Endozoicomonas sp. GU-1: one gene and its partner. The protein of the gene in region 2 interacts with the protein of the main gene of each other region in a pairwise test. Links are inferred from orthologs where the notes say so. Each region holds a gene or a part of one and is shown on either strand. Other genes may lie near its edges.

Region 1 (6,364 bases), 2.9 Mb from region 2 along the record:
ACACTCCTTAAACCTCCGGTGTGCACCGCAATAGCCAGAGGGGTGGTCAAGCCGGTTGACTTGCCATTAACGTCCGCACCGGACTCCAGCAACAGCTTCGCGATCTTGATATCCCCCAATCTCACCGCTTTGTATAGTGGCGTTTCGTAGCCCGAGCTTCTGCTATTAGTGTCTGCCCCATGCTGCAGAAGTAGCTTTACGGCATTGATATGCCTATGGTAGACAGCCCAAAACAACGGGGTGTAGCGCCCCTTGGTCTTGGCGTCAGGATTCGCACCGTGTTTTAGCAATACCTTCATGACCTTAATACTGATAGGCTTTTCTTTAAGGATAGAGTTCAACGGCGTTTTGACACCGACGGCATGATCGTCAGGGTTTGCCCCATGCTCCAGCAGCAATTCCAGAATCTTGATACGACGATGGTTCACAGCCGTTTTCAACGGGGAATCCTGATATTTCAAATAGTATTGTTTGCGAATGTTCACGCCCTTATGCAGTAGCCGTTCAACTTCATTGCGGCGTCCGGATCTGACAGCCATGACCAGGTCCAGCTTGTCCCGAACCGTAATTTTACGTTTCCCATGTACGGTCAGTGTCTGGTAATGGGGACTGGTCTCTTGTTGTTTGCTGGCCTGGTCAACAGTGCCGGAGAGGGGGGATTGGCTTGCCGGTGGTTCAATCCTGAGTGCTGGCGTATTGCTGATACTGTTCATGATGTCTGCTCTTCATCAGGGACATCATTAAAATATAGGGCTTACGCATTGATCTGATACACCATTTGCATGAAAACTGTATATAGGATCTGTTGACGTTTAGTTACGAGCTGAGTAACAAAACGTCAACAGTCTCCCGGGAAAAGTGATGACTGCCAGAACAAACTTTAGCCAGAAGAACGATCACTGTGGCCCGGAACCGGTTCAATCACCAGGCTGCCTTCGCGGATATCAAATTGAATCTGCCCATCAGCATTATGTCTGGTAAGTGATTCGATGGTGGCCGCCAGTTCCGGTGTTTTGACCAACGAGATCAATGGCATCCCGGCCAGCTCTTTCAGCAATGCTTTCTGAAAGCTGTCCACGATCATGGTTTTGAACAATGCCACTTCCAGGTCAATCCGGGCTTCCATAAACGCTATATCAGTAAAATAAATGGCCTCATCTTCCCTGGAATATCTCAGCTGGGTGAAGCCGGTAATCTGCACCGGCAGTTTTTCCGTAACCATCCCCCCAAAGATATCCGCATCCACCTTGCCATCGATATGGAACATCAGGGGCTTGCCATCCCCCTGAAGAAAAATCTGCGGCGTGTCCAGATAGAGCTGCACCGTCATCATCGGCAGCATATCCAGATGGCGAATCTGTGGTGACAGAAAGCCTTTATCCACCAGCTGCTGAAACTGCTGCTGGCTGTAAACCTCCCGGTCATTTCCTGCACAGCCCCCCAGGAGAATAACTGCCAGAGCGCAGAAAACGTTAGCGAGCCAGAATCTGGTTGGCCCTGGCAACCGCCTGCCCCCGGTTGGAAGCCAGTGCATCTGCCCAACGGGTGGTTTCCGGCAACCGGAAGCGGGTAAGACATGATTCAACATAATGCACCGCCGTGTTCAACGATATTCTATGGCCAATACTGATGTACAGTGGGCGGGTTGCGCTTCGGGTGCGCAGCACACTGCCAATCACTTCATTATTATCCCGCAGTTCAACCCTGGCCCCTTTCTGCTCTGGCAGGGTATCACTGTTTCCACACAGTCGGCTCTTGGCAACCCCAATGGCGGGCAGCCCGGTGAGCACACCAACGTGACAGGCAACGCCAAAGCGCCGTGGATGAGCCACTCCCTGACCATCACACAGCAACAGATCAGGCGTTATCCGCAACTGGCCAAGTGCTGCCAGAATCGCCGGGCATTCCCTGAACGACAGCAACCCGGGAATATAGGGCATCCGGGTCGGTACTTTAGCAATGGTGTAATCCAGCAGTTGCAGAGAGGGAAAAGCCAGAACCGCAACGGCAGCACGGGTTACCCGCCCGTTATCCTCAAAGCCCACATCAACACCGGCAACACGGGTAATTTCAGGCAGGTCATCCCGTTGGATCACCTGACTGGCCAGTGTCGTTTGCATGGATATGGCTTCGGCCAATGACAGGTCCCAGCGCAGGTCAGCAAACTCAGACACTCAACCCATTCCTTAACGGAAGACGAAGGGTCACTTCAAGACCCGGGTGGGCATTGCGGGCAGCAATGGAGCCGTTATGTTGCGATACTGCGGTACTTGCAATCGCCATGCCAAGACCCGTTCCATCATTTTCCTTACCCCGGGTTTCATCTACCCGGAAGAAGGGTTCAAACAGATCGCCAAGGGTCTCTTCAGGCACCCCCGGCCCATAATCACGAATACGAATCAGCGCCACATCGTTCTCACGAAACAGCCGTACCTCAACTTCCGAACCTTCCGGAGTGAAACGGATCGCATTCCTGATGATGTTTTCCACCGCACTGGAAAGAAACTCTCGTACAGCCACCAGCTCAATTTTAGCGGTCTCTTTCAATACCACGGCCTTGTCACGGGCCTGGGCTTCAAAGTTGCCATCGTCCACCAGCTTTTTCAGCATACCTTCGAGAGCCAGTTTCTCGCAGACCATGTTGGCCATATTTTGCTGAATACGGGAAAAGTGGATGATCTGTCCGATCAACTGATCCAGGCGTTCTATCTCCCGCTCGATGCGCGCATGCTCTGCCTCGGCATCCGGCGTTTTTCGTCTGGCCAGCGCCAGAGAGATCTGCAACCGGGTTAACGGCGACCTTAACTCATGGGAGACATCCCGCAGCAACCGTTCTTTACTGAACACCAGAGACCCGACCTGCTCCGCCATATGGTCAAAATCCCTGGCCAACTCACCCAGTTCATCCCGGCGTCCGGCAACCTTGCCGCCCACCCGGGCACTCAGGTCGCCACGGGCCAGCTTTCTGGAGGCCCGCTGCAAGTTCCGAATCGGCCCCACCAGGTAGCGGGCCAGAACCACACAGAGAAAGAAGCTGACACCCAACGCCAGAATAATAAGATGCCACTGACGTGCAATAACCTGCTGCACCCGCCAGTGCACCAGCATTGGCATCTCCTTGGTGAGGTACAGTTCGTAGGGGGCATCATTCAGGGTAATGCGCTGTGGGCCGACCACCACCACCCCTCGGCGAAAGGTAATGGTCGGATCGCTGAGATTCCGGGTTTTATTGTAGGCAGAAATCAACTCTTCAGAGATCGACGCACTGCCCAGAATATTGCCCTCGGTATCGAACAGGTAGTAACCACTGCCGGGGAACCGGGGAATGGGTAAATGCACGGAAGTACGGGAGAGCAGCTCCATTTTACGGGCCGCTATTTCCAGCTCACGAAACAGCGCCCGCCGCTCGGACAGAAAGTCCGAAGGATCGACGGTGATGGCAAAGGCCAGAAACAGCGTCACCAGCATGGCAATCATGGTCAGCCAGAACCACAGAAAAATCTTCCAGAAGACACTGTGCCATGGCCAGACCACCAGCCCGGGGATTTTAACTCGCACTGGCAACCCCATCAGCCCGGAAGAATATAAAAGTAACCAGACCCACGCACGGTTTTGATCCTTGGATTGCCGTCAGGCCGGGTACCAATCTTTTTGCGCACATTACTCACATGCATATCAATGGCCCGGTCATACAGTGTCAACTTACGGTTAAGGGCGATCTGGGTCAGGTCATCCCGGGAGATCAGTTCACCGGCCTTTTCAATCAGCGATTTCAGCACCAGAAATTCAGTGGCCGTCAACTCCAGTGGTTCGCCGGCAATGGCGGCCTCACGGTTGGCCAGGTTCAGGGCAATATCATCAATCTGCAGGGTTCGACTGGTCCCTTCCGGAATCAATGGTGTACGGCCACGGCGCAGAATGGCCTTGATTCTGGCCACCAGCTCACGATGGTTGTAGGGCTTGGGCAAATAATCATCCGCGCCAATTTCCAGACCGATAATCCGATCCACATCATCGCCACGGGCAGTCAGCATCAGAACCGGGATGTCCGACTGCTGGCGTATCTGCTTCAGGGCATCAAAACCGTTCAGCTTCGGCAAGGTGACATCCAGCAGCACCAGGTCATGCATCCCGGACAGAGCGGCATCAACCCCGGCTTCACCATCATGAACCGCAGAGATCGTAAACCCTTCTGTGGCCAGATATTCCACCAGCAATTCACAGAGCTCGATATCATCATCAATCAGCAACAGCCTGGCACTGGTTTTGCCTGTACTTATAGAGTGACTCATAGCATGTGCTCCATAAAAAAATACCCCGCCTTGGGGGAAAGCGGGGTTAAAGGTACAGCTCGTAAAGTAACTGATGGTACGGCCAGTCTGCCCCCGCCCGGGTTTTCTGGCTGCCTCTGCTCATTGATTTAATTAAGAGGCTTGCCCAAAGCGCGGGACATCATATCATTCATCAAACAGGAATGCTTAGTTAAACAGCGGCAAGACAACACATCAACCCCAAACAGTAACGACTTTGATCACTGTTTCTGAATCTCGAATTCAGTGTATTGACTTGCATCTCAATCGGGTCAATAGATCCGGTAAAAGCAGTGTAAAGCCCTGGCTTATTCCATTTTAAACAGTAAAGGATTCGCCAATAGTGGTTTTCCACATGGCTCTGAATGGATGAACCTCATACTATCCGTCACAGTACATAACCCTGTATACTCTCCGGCGCTTTGCACGGGGCATTTCCCGCCAAAGACGCCCTTCCCCTGAAGTCATACAGGGTAATACTTAAGACCGCCAATACCTTCTCCCCTAACAGGTTATGACGTTTGCAAAAACAAATAAGTGGTAGGTATTTTGCTGAATGCAAACAGTACGGAGCTGTCAATGATCGCTAACATCACTGATCGTAAACTCGGAAAATGGCTTCCGATAGGCGCTTTAGCCACCTCTATTTTCCTTCTGGCCGGTTGCTCGGAGGAGCAGCAGCCGCAACATCAAATGCCGCCACCCGGTGTATCGGTTGTCAGTGTAATCGATCAGGAAGTCGGCGACTATTATGAATACATTGGCCGTTCAGAAGCGATCAATGAGGTAGACATCCGTGCTCGTGTAGAAGGCTTTCTGGTCAAAAGAAACTTTACCGAAGGAGGTATGGTTGAACAGGGCCAGCTGCTTTACGAAATTGACCGGGCACCATTTGCAGCCGCCCTCAAAGGTGCCGAGGCTCAGCTGGCAAGCAGCAAAGCTTCCCTTATTAACGCCCGGAAAAACCTTGAGCGTAGCCGGGATCTGGTAAAACGGGGGGCGATCAGTCAGGCTGACTACGATAATAAAACCAGCTCGGAAGCTCAGGCAGTGGCTGCGGTGGAAGCTGCAGAAGCCAGTCTGGAAACAGCCCGGCTGAATCTTGGCTACACGCAAATTTCCGCACCCTTCACGGGGGAAATTGGCAAATCAACCTACAGTGTTGGCAATCTGGTGGGACCCACCAGCCAGCCTCTGGCGACGCTGACCAGCATGGATCCAATCTATGTTACTTTTCAGGTGGATGAACGACAGCTGATCAGCCATCTGGCGGAACACCCCGGAGCCAGAACGGCGCAGGAAGCCAGCGTTGAGGCCGAAGAAAAAGGCAGGTTCAAGCTCTCTCTCAGACTGCCCAATGGCACTGAATACGACCAGCCAGGCACCTTCAGTTTTGCCGACACCCAGATCGATGAAACCATGGGTACCCTGACCCTGCGAGCCACCTTCCCGAACCCTCAGGGTATTATTCTGCCGGGCCTCTACGTCACGCTGCAGGCAGAAAGCCATCAGAAAACGCCCATGCCCCTGATTCCTCAGGCCGCCGTTCAGCAGGATCAGTCCGGCTATTTTGTCCTGGTTGTCACGCCGGAAAATATCGTTGAAACCCGACAGGTGGAAGTCGGTCGTCGTATCAATGCCATGTGGGCAGTCACCTCCGGCCTTAAGCAAGGTGAACAGATTGTCGTTCAGGGCCTGCAGAAAGTGCGCCCGGGCGGCACCGTATCGCCAACCCTGGTTAATGTAGACCCAACCACCGGTACGCTTTCATCCCCCGCTTCCGCCAAGCCACAGGAGCAGGATATCTGAGATGATCAGCCAGTTTTTTATTAACCGGCCCAAGTTCGCATTCGTCATCTCGATTGTGATCACCATGGTCGGTCTGATCTCGCTGACAACACTGCCAGTGAGTATGTTCCCGGAAATCACGCCGCCCCAGGTAACCATCAACGCCACCTACCCGGGTGCCGATGCAGAAACCCTGGAGTCTGCGGTTATGCGCCCCATTGAAGAGCAGGTAAACGGGGTTGAAGGGATGATTTATATGGACTCCA
Region 2 (6,529 bases):
CGCAGGCCGACCATCGGCTGGTCAGAGGTCAGGTTGAAACCAAAACCGCTGGTGGATAACAGACCAGCGTTGTATTCAATCCCTTCAAAGTCCCGCTGGCCGTACAGCTGATTGACAGAGAAGTGGCTGGTATCGGCATAGTCCCAGCTCCAGTAGAGGCTGTTCTCCTCCCAGGCGGCCATGGTCAGGCCATTGAGGGTATAGCTGTTATCGCTGCCCTCGGCTGTGGAGCCGGAAACCGCCGCAGAAAAGTTCTGCATCAGGGCAAAGCCCGCATCGGAAGGGGGCAGGTATTTGCGCACATCGGCGGCGCGGGTCAGCATAAAACGACGATTGATGAATATATCCACACGGAAGCGGGACTCATCAAAGATGACCCCGGCCACCGGCGTTTCCAGAATACCGCAGTTTTGTGATGAATCATTCAGGCACACCCGATCACTATGGCTGTTCAGTTCGCCGGTCAGGGTGCTGACAATCAGGGTAGGGTCATTCAGATTACCGATCTGGCGCACCAGCTCGGTGGGGTTGGGCAGTTCAATAATGCCGGGGCTGAACGAGGCCAGCTGGGAACCGATATAGCGGTTGCCGAAATAGATATCCACCAGGGATTGCTGGGTGCTGCTGAGATCTTCAAACCCGGCGGGTGGGTTGGTGGCAGCAAGAAAAACAGGGGCGTTGGCAAATGCCATGTGACTGACAGCGCACATGGAGAATGCGTAAAGCAAGTTAACGATGCACTTCCAACGACGCATAATGGGCGATTTTATCCTGATTGTTTAACCATAAATATGCTGAAAATGGCTCCAATTTTTTCAGCCCTACATATCTGGCAGGCGCACAGAGACATCAGGGTTTATATTCTCGCCCCCACTCTCTGGGTGGGAACGTGGCCAGCGAACCGGCCTACCGTTGTTTTAAGAATCAAGATCTAATAAGTCCGGTCTCTGTGACCCTGATTTCCGTTACTCAGTTTGGACTCACAGTCAAAAATACTTGGGCAGTGTAAGTACCGGATGGAGCACCGTCAGGGTCGATAGTAACTTTGACATTTGCATTTGGTGCAGAGCAGGTGTCAATAGCAGGATTTGGCTGATCAAACAGGTTTCCCGCATTAAGAGATCCAACTTGTGCGCTTATAGCACCATTATCAATCAGAGTGTTGTAGGAACCTGTGCTCGAATTAGAGTCTTTGAATTCAACTTTATAGACCAGAGCGTCAGCAGGAACGCCATTAGATAGCGTCAAGCTACTGCCAGTGGCGATTATGTCGTATTGTCCATCAGTGGAAGATGTTGCATCATTTGTAAAGATACAAAGGTCTTTGTTACTAGACTGGAGAGTTGAATCATCACCGTTAGTATCAAAAGTGAAATCTTCCAGACCCCAAATTCGAACCCCACTGGCGTGAACAAGAGTTATATCAAAGTCACCATTTGAATTGGCCCCTAAAGAACCTTGATTAGCAGCCATAACGCCAACAGACCCCAACAACCCCGCAGAAACTGCTGTTGCCAGAGCCAATGTCTTTAATGTTTTCATTATTTTTCTCCCTTGCAGTCATCAACTGCCATTTGCCTGTGTTTAAGTTCTTATATGGCATTATCCGGTTAGTGAATGGAAAACAGGAAGTGTTAATGGTGGATAGTTGTCAGGGCAAACCCAACTTATTACTCTCAACCATTACAATTCACAATTTCCACAAATCCAGTCACAAAACTTCTCGAATCTACATTTACTAATATTTATTATCTGACTAAAGCCTTTTATTGTAGGGCATCCATTCACATTGTAGTTATTTGGTCAGTCACTATTTTTAAATCTGATTTTTAAATATTACAGGGAAATACTCAAGTATTTTGTGGTCTGTATCACAGTAAAACGTGTTGCACTTCGGTTTTCATGGGTGCGGTGTGTGCTAATTATTATGTTCTGATGAGGGGGATAGCTTTTGGGAGGCGGTCAGCGAACCCAATCCAACTAATGCCCTCTAACCCCCAGATGCTCTATCATTGCCACTCTGTCACCATTCGGATCTCCCCATGCTTGATGTTGTCCTCTACCAGCCGGAAATCCCCCCCAATACCGGTAATATCATCCGTCTCTGTGCCAATACCGGCTTTCGTCTGCATTTGATAGAACCCCTGGGCTTTGAGCTGGATGATCAGCGATTGAAACGGGCGGGTCTGGATTACCATGAGTTTGCCGAGCTGAAGATTCATCCGGACTACTCAAGTTTTCTGGAAACCGTCAAACCGGGCCGGGTGCTGGCTCTGAGCACCAAGGGAACCAGTAATTACAGCTGCTGCACCTTTCGAGAAGGGGATGCCCTGCTGTTTGGCCCGGAAACCCGTGGCCTGCCTGCAGAGATTCTAGACTCTTTGCCGAAAGAGCAGGTACTGAGATTACCCATGCTCCCGGACAGCCGTAGCCTGAACCTGTCCAATACCGTGGCGGTGATGGTTTATGAAGCCTGGCGGCAGATGGGGTTTGTTGGTGGGCGGTAAGCGTTGTTAAACCACAAAGACACCAAGGCACAAAGGAAAAGCTTGTCACTGTTACTTTGTAGCCTTACTGCCATATTGTACGCAATAAAAAGGCACAAAAGACTTCGTGTCTTTGTGCCTTTGTGGTTAAAAGCTTTTAAAAAAAAGCTATTTCTTAATTAACCGCTTCCGGCTGCTGCTTGGCAGACTGCTGTTCGCGGGCCTGCATATACAGCGCGTCGAAGTTTACTGGTGCCAGCATAAGCGGAGGGAAGCTGCCGCGCAGTACCAGGTTGTCGATGGCTTCGCGGGCATAGGGGAACAGGATGTTCGGGCAGAAGGCACCCAGGGTACGGTGCAGTTCTTCTTCATCCAGACCTTTGGCCAGGAAGACGCCTGCCTGATGTACTTCAGTCACGAAAGCGGTTTCCTTCTTATCTGAAGGGTTGTTGCCGGAACCGTTTTCCACGGTTACCGTCAGGGACAGAACCACTTCGTACAGACCTTCTTCAAGAGGGCGGTTGCTGGTGCTCAGGTCCAGTTTGACTTCTGGCTGCCACTGCTTCTGAAAGATCTCAGGGGCCTTTGGTGATTCAAAGGAGATGTCTTTCGTGTAGATTCGCTGCAACGCAAACTGCGGAGCCTGCTGTTGTTGAGAAGCCTGCTGATGATTTTCAGCCATTGTCATTTCCTTACTTTTGATGAGCTAATGATGAGCCAAGCGAATATCGCATTTTGGTAATGATCGTGCAGATTGTCCAACCAGAGCCTATTTTCGGACCACTGGCAGGTTGTCAGAGGCCCAGGTGGACATACCACCCTGTAGTCTGACCACATTGGCAAAGCCCTCGGTTTTCAGGGTTTTGCCAACACTGCCGCTGTGCTGCCCCATGGCATCCACCACAATAATGGTCTTTTCGCGGTATTTCTCCAGTTCACCGGCACGCTCCCTGATTTTTGTATAAGGAACGTTGATGGCGTTGACGATATGACCTTTGGCAAAATCTGCCTTTTCCCGAACGTCGATCACCACGCCCTGGTCCTGGTTGACCATCTGGGTCAGCTGGGCGGTGGAAACGCTCTGCCCACCCTTGCGCATTTCAGTAAAGGCCAAAGCGCTGGCCAGCGCCACCAGTGCACCAACGTGCAGGGGATGGTTAATGATAAACTCGATGAATTGTTCCATGCCGACAAGCTGTCAATCTATAAATTGAAAAGTGGCAAGTATACTGATCCCGTCTCAGGAAAGTAAGGGAATGACGACGGAAAAAAGTGCTGGCCGACTTTTTGTGCGCCTTTTGGTATGTACGGTGCGTTAGTACAAAAAGCTATCGCCAACTAAAATGACTCCATAAACGCTGTCGGTGATATTTGTGCGGAAAGTTTCAGAAAATTGCAGAGGCTTCCAGAGGATATCGCCGGTTGACGTCCCCTGGTGTGAGAGTTTGCGCTGTTCACTCAAGAGCAGGCATTGCACTGGAAACCGGCGGCAAAGCAGGTAGAATGCCAACCATTCCACTCACCATAAGGTTGGTTCAAGAGATCGCGCTGATAAGTCAGACATTCAGCCTCTGCACCAGCCTTCCCGTTCGCCAAGGTTAAGACCCATGACTGATAAGCGCACACCTACCGCCCTGATCATCCTTGATGGTTACGGCTACCGTGAAGAAAAAGACAGCAACGCCATTCTGGCCGCCAAAACGCCGGTAATGGATCGTCTGTGGCAAGAGAACCCGCACAGCTTCGTTTCCGGTTCCGGAATGGACGTTGGCCTGCCCGATGGCCAGATGGGTAACAGTGAAGTTGGCCATATGAACCTGGGTGCAGGCCGCGTGGTTTACCAGGAACTGACCCGCATTACCAAAGCCATCCGGGACGGTGACTTCTATGAAAATGAGGTGATTACCAGCGTTGTCGATAAAGCCATTCATGCCGGTAAAGCCGTTCATATTATGGGGCTGGTATCTCCGGGTGGTGTTCACAGTCACGAAGACCATATCCATGCCATGGTTGAACTGGCTGACCGTCGTGGCGCTAAAGAAGTCTATGTTCATGCCTTCCTGGATGGCCGTGACACACCGCCGCGCAGCGCTGAATCGTCCCTGGCAAGGCTGGATGCCATGTTGCAGGAAAAAGGCATTGGCCGTGTTGCCAGCCTGATTGGCCGTTACTACGCCATGGACCGTGACAACCGCTGGGATCGTGTCCAGCAGGCTTATGATCTGATCACCGATGGCAAGGCCGGGTTCACTGCCGCAACCGCAGTTGAAGGCTTGCAAGCCGCTTATGAGCGTGACGAGAACGACGAGTTTGTTAAAGCCACCGTGCTTGGTGCTGAAGCAGCCCGGCTGAACGATGGTGACGCACTGGTATTTATGAATTTCCGTGCTGACCGTGCCCGTGAAATCACCCGTGCCTTTGTTGATCAGGACTTTGATGGCTTCCAGCGCAGCCGTGTGGCCGATCTGGCCGGTTTTGTGATGCTGACGCAGTACTCTGCGGACATCAATGCTCCCTGTGCCTTCCCGCCCAGCGAACTGGTGAACACGCTGGGTGAATACATGGAGAAACTGGGCAAAACACAGCTCCGTATTGCGGAAACCGAGAAGTACGCGCACGTGACCTTTTTCTTCAGCGGCGGTCGTGAAGAGCCGTTTGATGGCGAGAAGCGAGTGCTGGTGGCCTCACCAAAAGTCGCTACCTACGACCTGCAGCCAGAGATGAGTGCCCCGGAAGTCACCGATCGTCTGATTCAGGAAATCCGCAGTCGCGAACACGACCTGATCATCTGTAACTACGCAAACTGCGACATGGTTGGCCATACCGGTGATTTCAATGCAGCGGTCAAAGCGGTCGAAGCAGTAGACGCGAGCATTGGCCGTGTGCTGGAAGCCCTGGAAGAAGTCGGTGGTCAGTGCCTGATTACCGCAGACCATGGTAATGCCGAACAGATGGAAGACCCGACCACCGGTCAGGCTCACACTGCCCACACCTGTGAGCTGGTGCCACTGGTGTATGCTGGGCCGCAAAGCATTCAGCTGAAGGATGGTATTTTGTCTGACCTGGCACCCAGCCTGTTGGCGCTGATGGGTTTGGAGCAGCCTGCCGAGATGTCAGGAAAGTCCCTGCTGATTAATTAAGCTGCTCTGTTTTTTCGATTGGAGTCTGAAGATAAGTGACAGGCTTATCTTCAGATGTTGTCGGATACCACAGGTTAAATGCCTTCACGCCGGTTTCTGTGAGGATGGCGATGGCTTTGATGATATTGGTGATAGGGGCGACCAGAGTCAGGTTCTCCCACCGAAGAATGCCTTTGTGCCGATACTGGCTGTGTATGCCAGTTTCGATTGAGTTTTACAGTGGATGAGGTGTGCAGCACTTGCAAAGCTGGTTGATCAGGGAGAGATGCCAGTAACAGATCATCAACAAAGGGAATCTCGGTAAAACCCTGCGCCAGTAAAGCATTCGGACAGAATTTAAGTAATTCTTCCGTAGTAGCCTCAAAGGTTGTCTGTTTATATTGAGTCACTTCTCTATAACAAACTGATCTTGTCGGCTGGGGCGGACATGAAGGGCTGTCATCCTTTGGCTGTGCAGTGGCCTGATGCATGAAAGAAGTAGGTTGGGCTGATGCGCACGGCAGACCGTTTGCGGTCTTGGTGGTCTTTGAGGCAGGTGAAAATGGTGGTTGTTGAGGCCTGTCTGGCATTGATTTCTGCGAAAGTTGGTCGGGCGCTGGATAGCTGCCTGACTGACCAAAATAGGAATTAAAATTATTCATCGATAGTGTACCTTTAAATCTTTTATCAGGTTATTTCGGTCTCACGATTTTTACAAAGTACCATAATAGATGAATATTTATTTTTAGTTTGATTTTAAATTCGAAAAGAAACATTTATTTCATTTGCAGTGGTTATCGAAGAACCGATGAGTTGTTCAGATCCCTGTCGGTAAAGACAGGAATCTGAAAGACCCTGATCGATCAGGAAACAATATCCAACAGTTCCACTTCAAAAACCAGCGTCGTGTATGGACCGATGGCA

The links.
Region 1: the proteins of secB (region 2) and O3276_RS23405 interact in binary tests that used the Escherichia coli proteins (3 or more experiments, as listed by UniProt). The link is inferred for Endozoicomonas sp. GU-1 from one-to-one orthologs.

The regions. Positions count from the first base shown.
Region 1 is NZ_CP114771.1:5,573,955-5,580,318, reverse strand. Bases 2,432-5,237 are described here. They hold O3276_RS23405 (response regulator), read right to left. Parts: upstream 4,293-5,237; coding sequence 3,570-4,292; downstream 2,432-3,569. Other genes in these bases: O3276_RS23400 (efflux RND transporter periplasmic adaptor subunit), read left to right, coding at 4,890-5,237; O3276_RS23410 (ATP-binding protein), read right to left, coding at 2,432-3,558. Outside these bases: O3276_RS23425 (ankyrin repeat domain-containing protein), read right to left, coding at 1-713; O3276_RS23420 (hypothetical protein), read right to left, coding at 881-1,504; nfi (deoxyribonuclease V), read right to left, coding at 1,473-2,174; more of O3276_RS23410, read right to left, coding at 2,167-2,431; more of O3276_RS23400, read left to right, coding at 5,238-6,119. UniProt on the Escherichia coli protein: Response regulator member of the two-component regulatory system CpxA/CpxR which responds to envelope stress response by activating expression of downstream genes including cpxP, degP, dsbA and ppiA.
Region 2 is NZ_CP114771.1:2,710,534-2,717,062, reverse strand. Bases 1,416-4,386 are described here. They hold secB (protein-export chaperone SecB), read right to left. Parts: upstream 3,169-4,386; coding sequence 2,662-3,168; downstream 1,416-2,661. Other genes in these bases: gpmM (2,3-bisphosphoglycerate-independent phosphoglycerate mutase), read left to right, coding at 4,094-4,386; O3276_RS11230 (rhodanese-like domain-containing protein), read right to left, coding at 3,256-3,672; trmL (tRNA (uridine(34)/cytosine(34)/5-carboxymethylaminomethyluridine(34)-2'-O)-methyltransferase TrmL), read left to right, coding at 2,043-2,507; O3276_RS11245 (hypothetical protein), read right to left, coding at 1,416-1,542. In the rest of the region: O3276_RS11250 (TcfC E-set like domain-containing protein), read right to left, coding at 1-755; more of O3276_RS11245, read right to left, coding at 970-1,415; more of gpmM, read left to right, coding at 4,387-5,626; O3276_RS11220 (hypothetical protein), read right to left, coding at 5,701-6,267; O3276_RS11215 (BamJ family beta-barrel-assembly machinery protein), read right to left, coding at 6,469-6,529. UniProt on the Escherichia coli protein: One of the proteins required for the normal export of some preproteins out of the cell cytoplasm. It is a molecular chaperone that binds to a subset of precursor proteins, maintaining them in a translocation-competent state.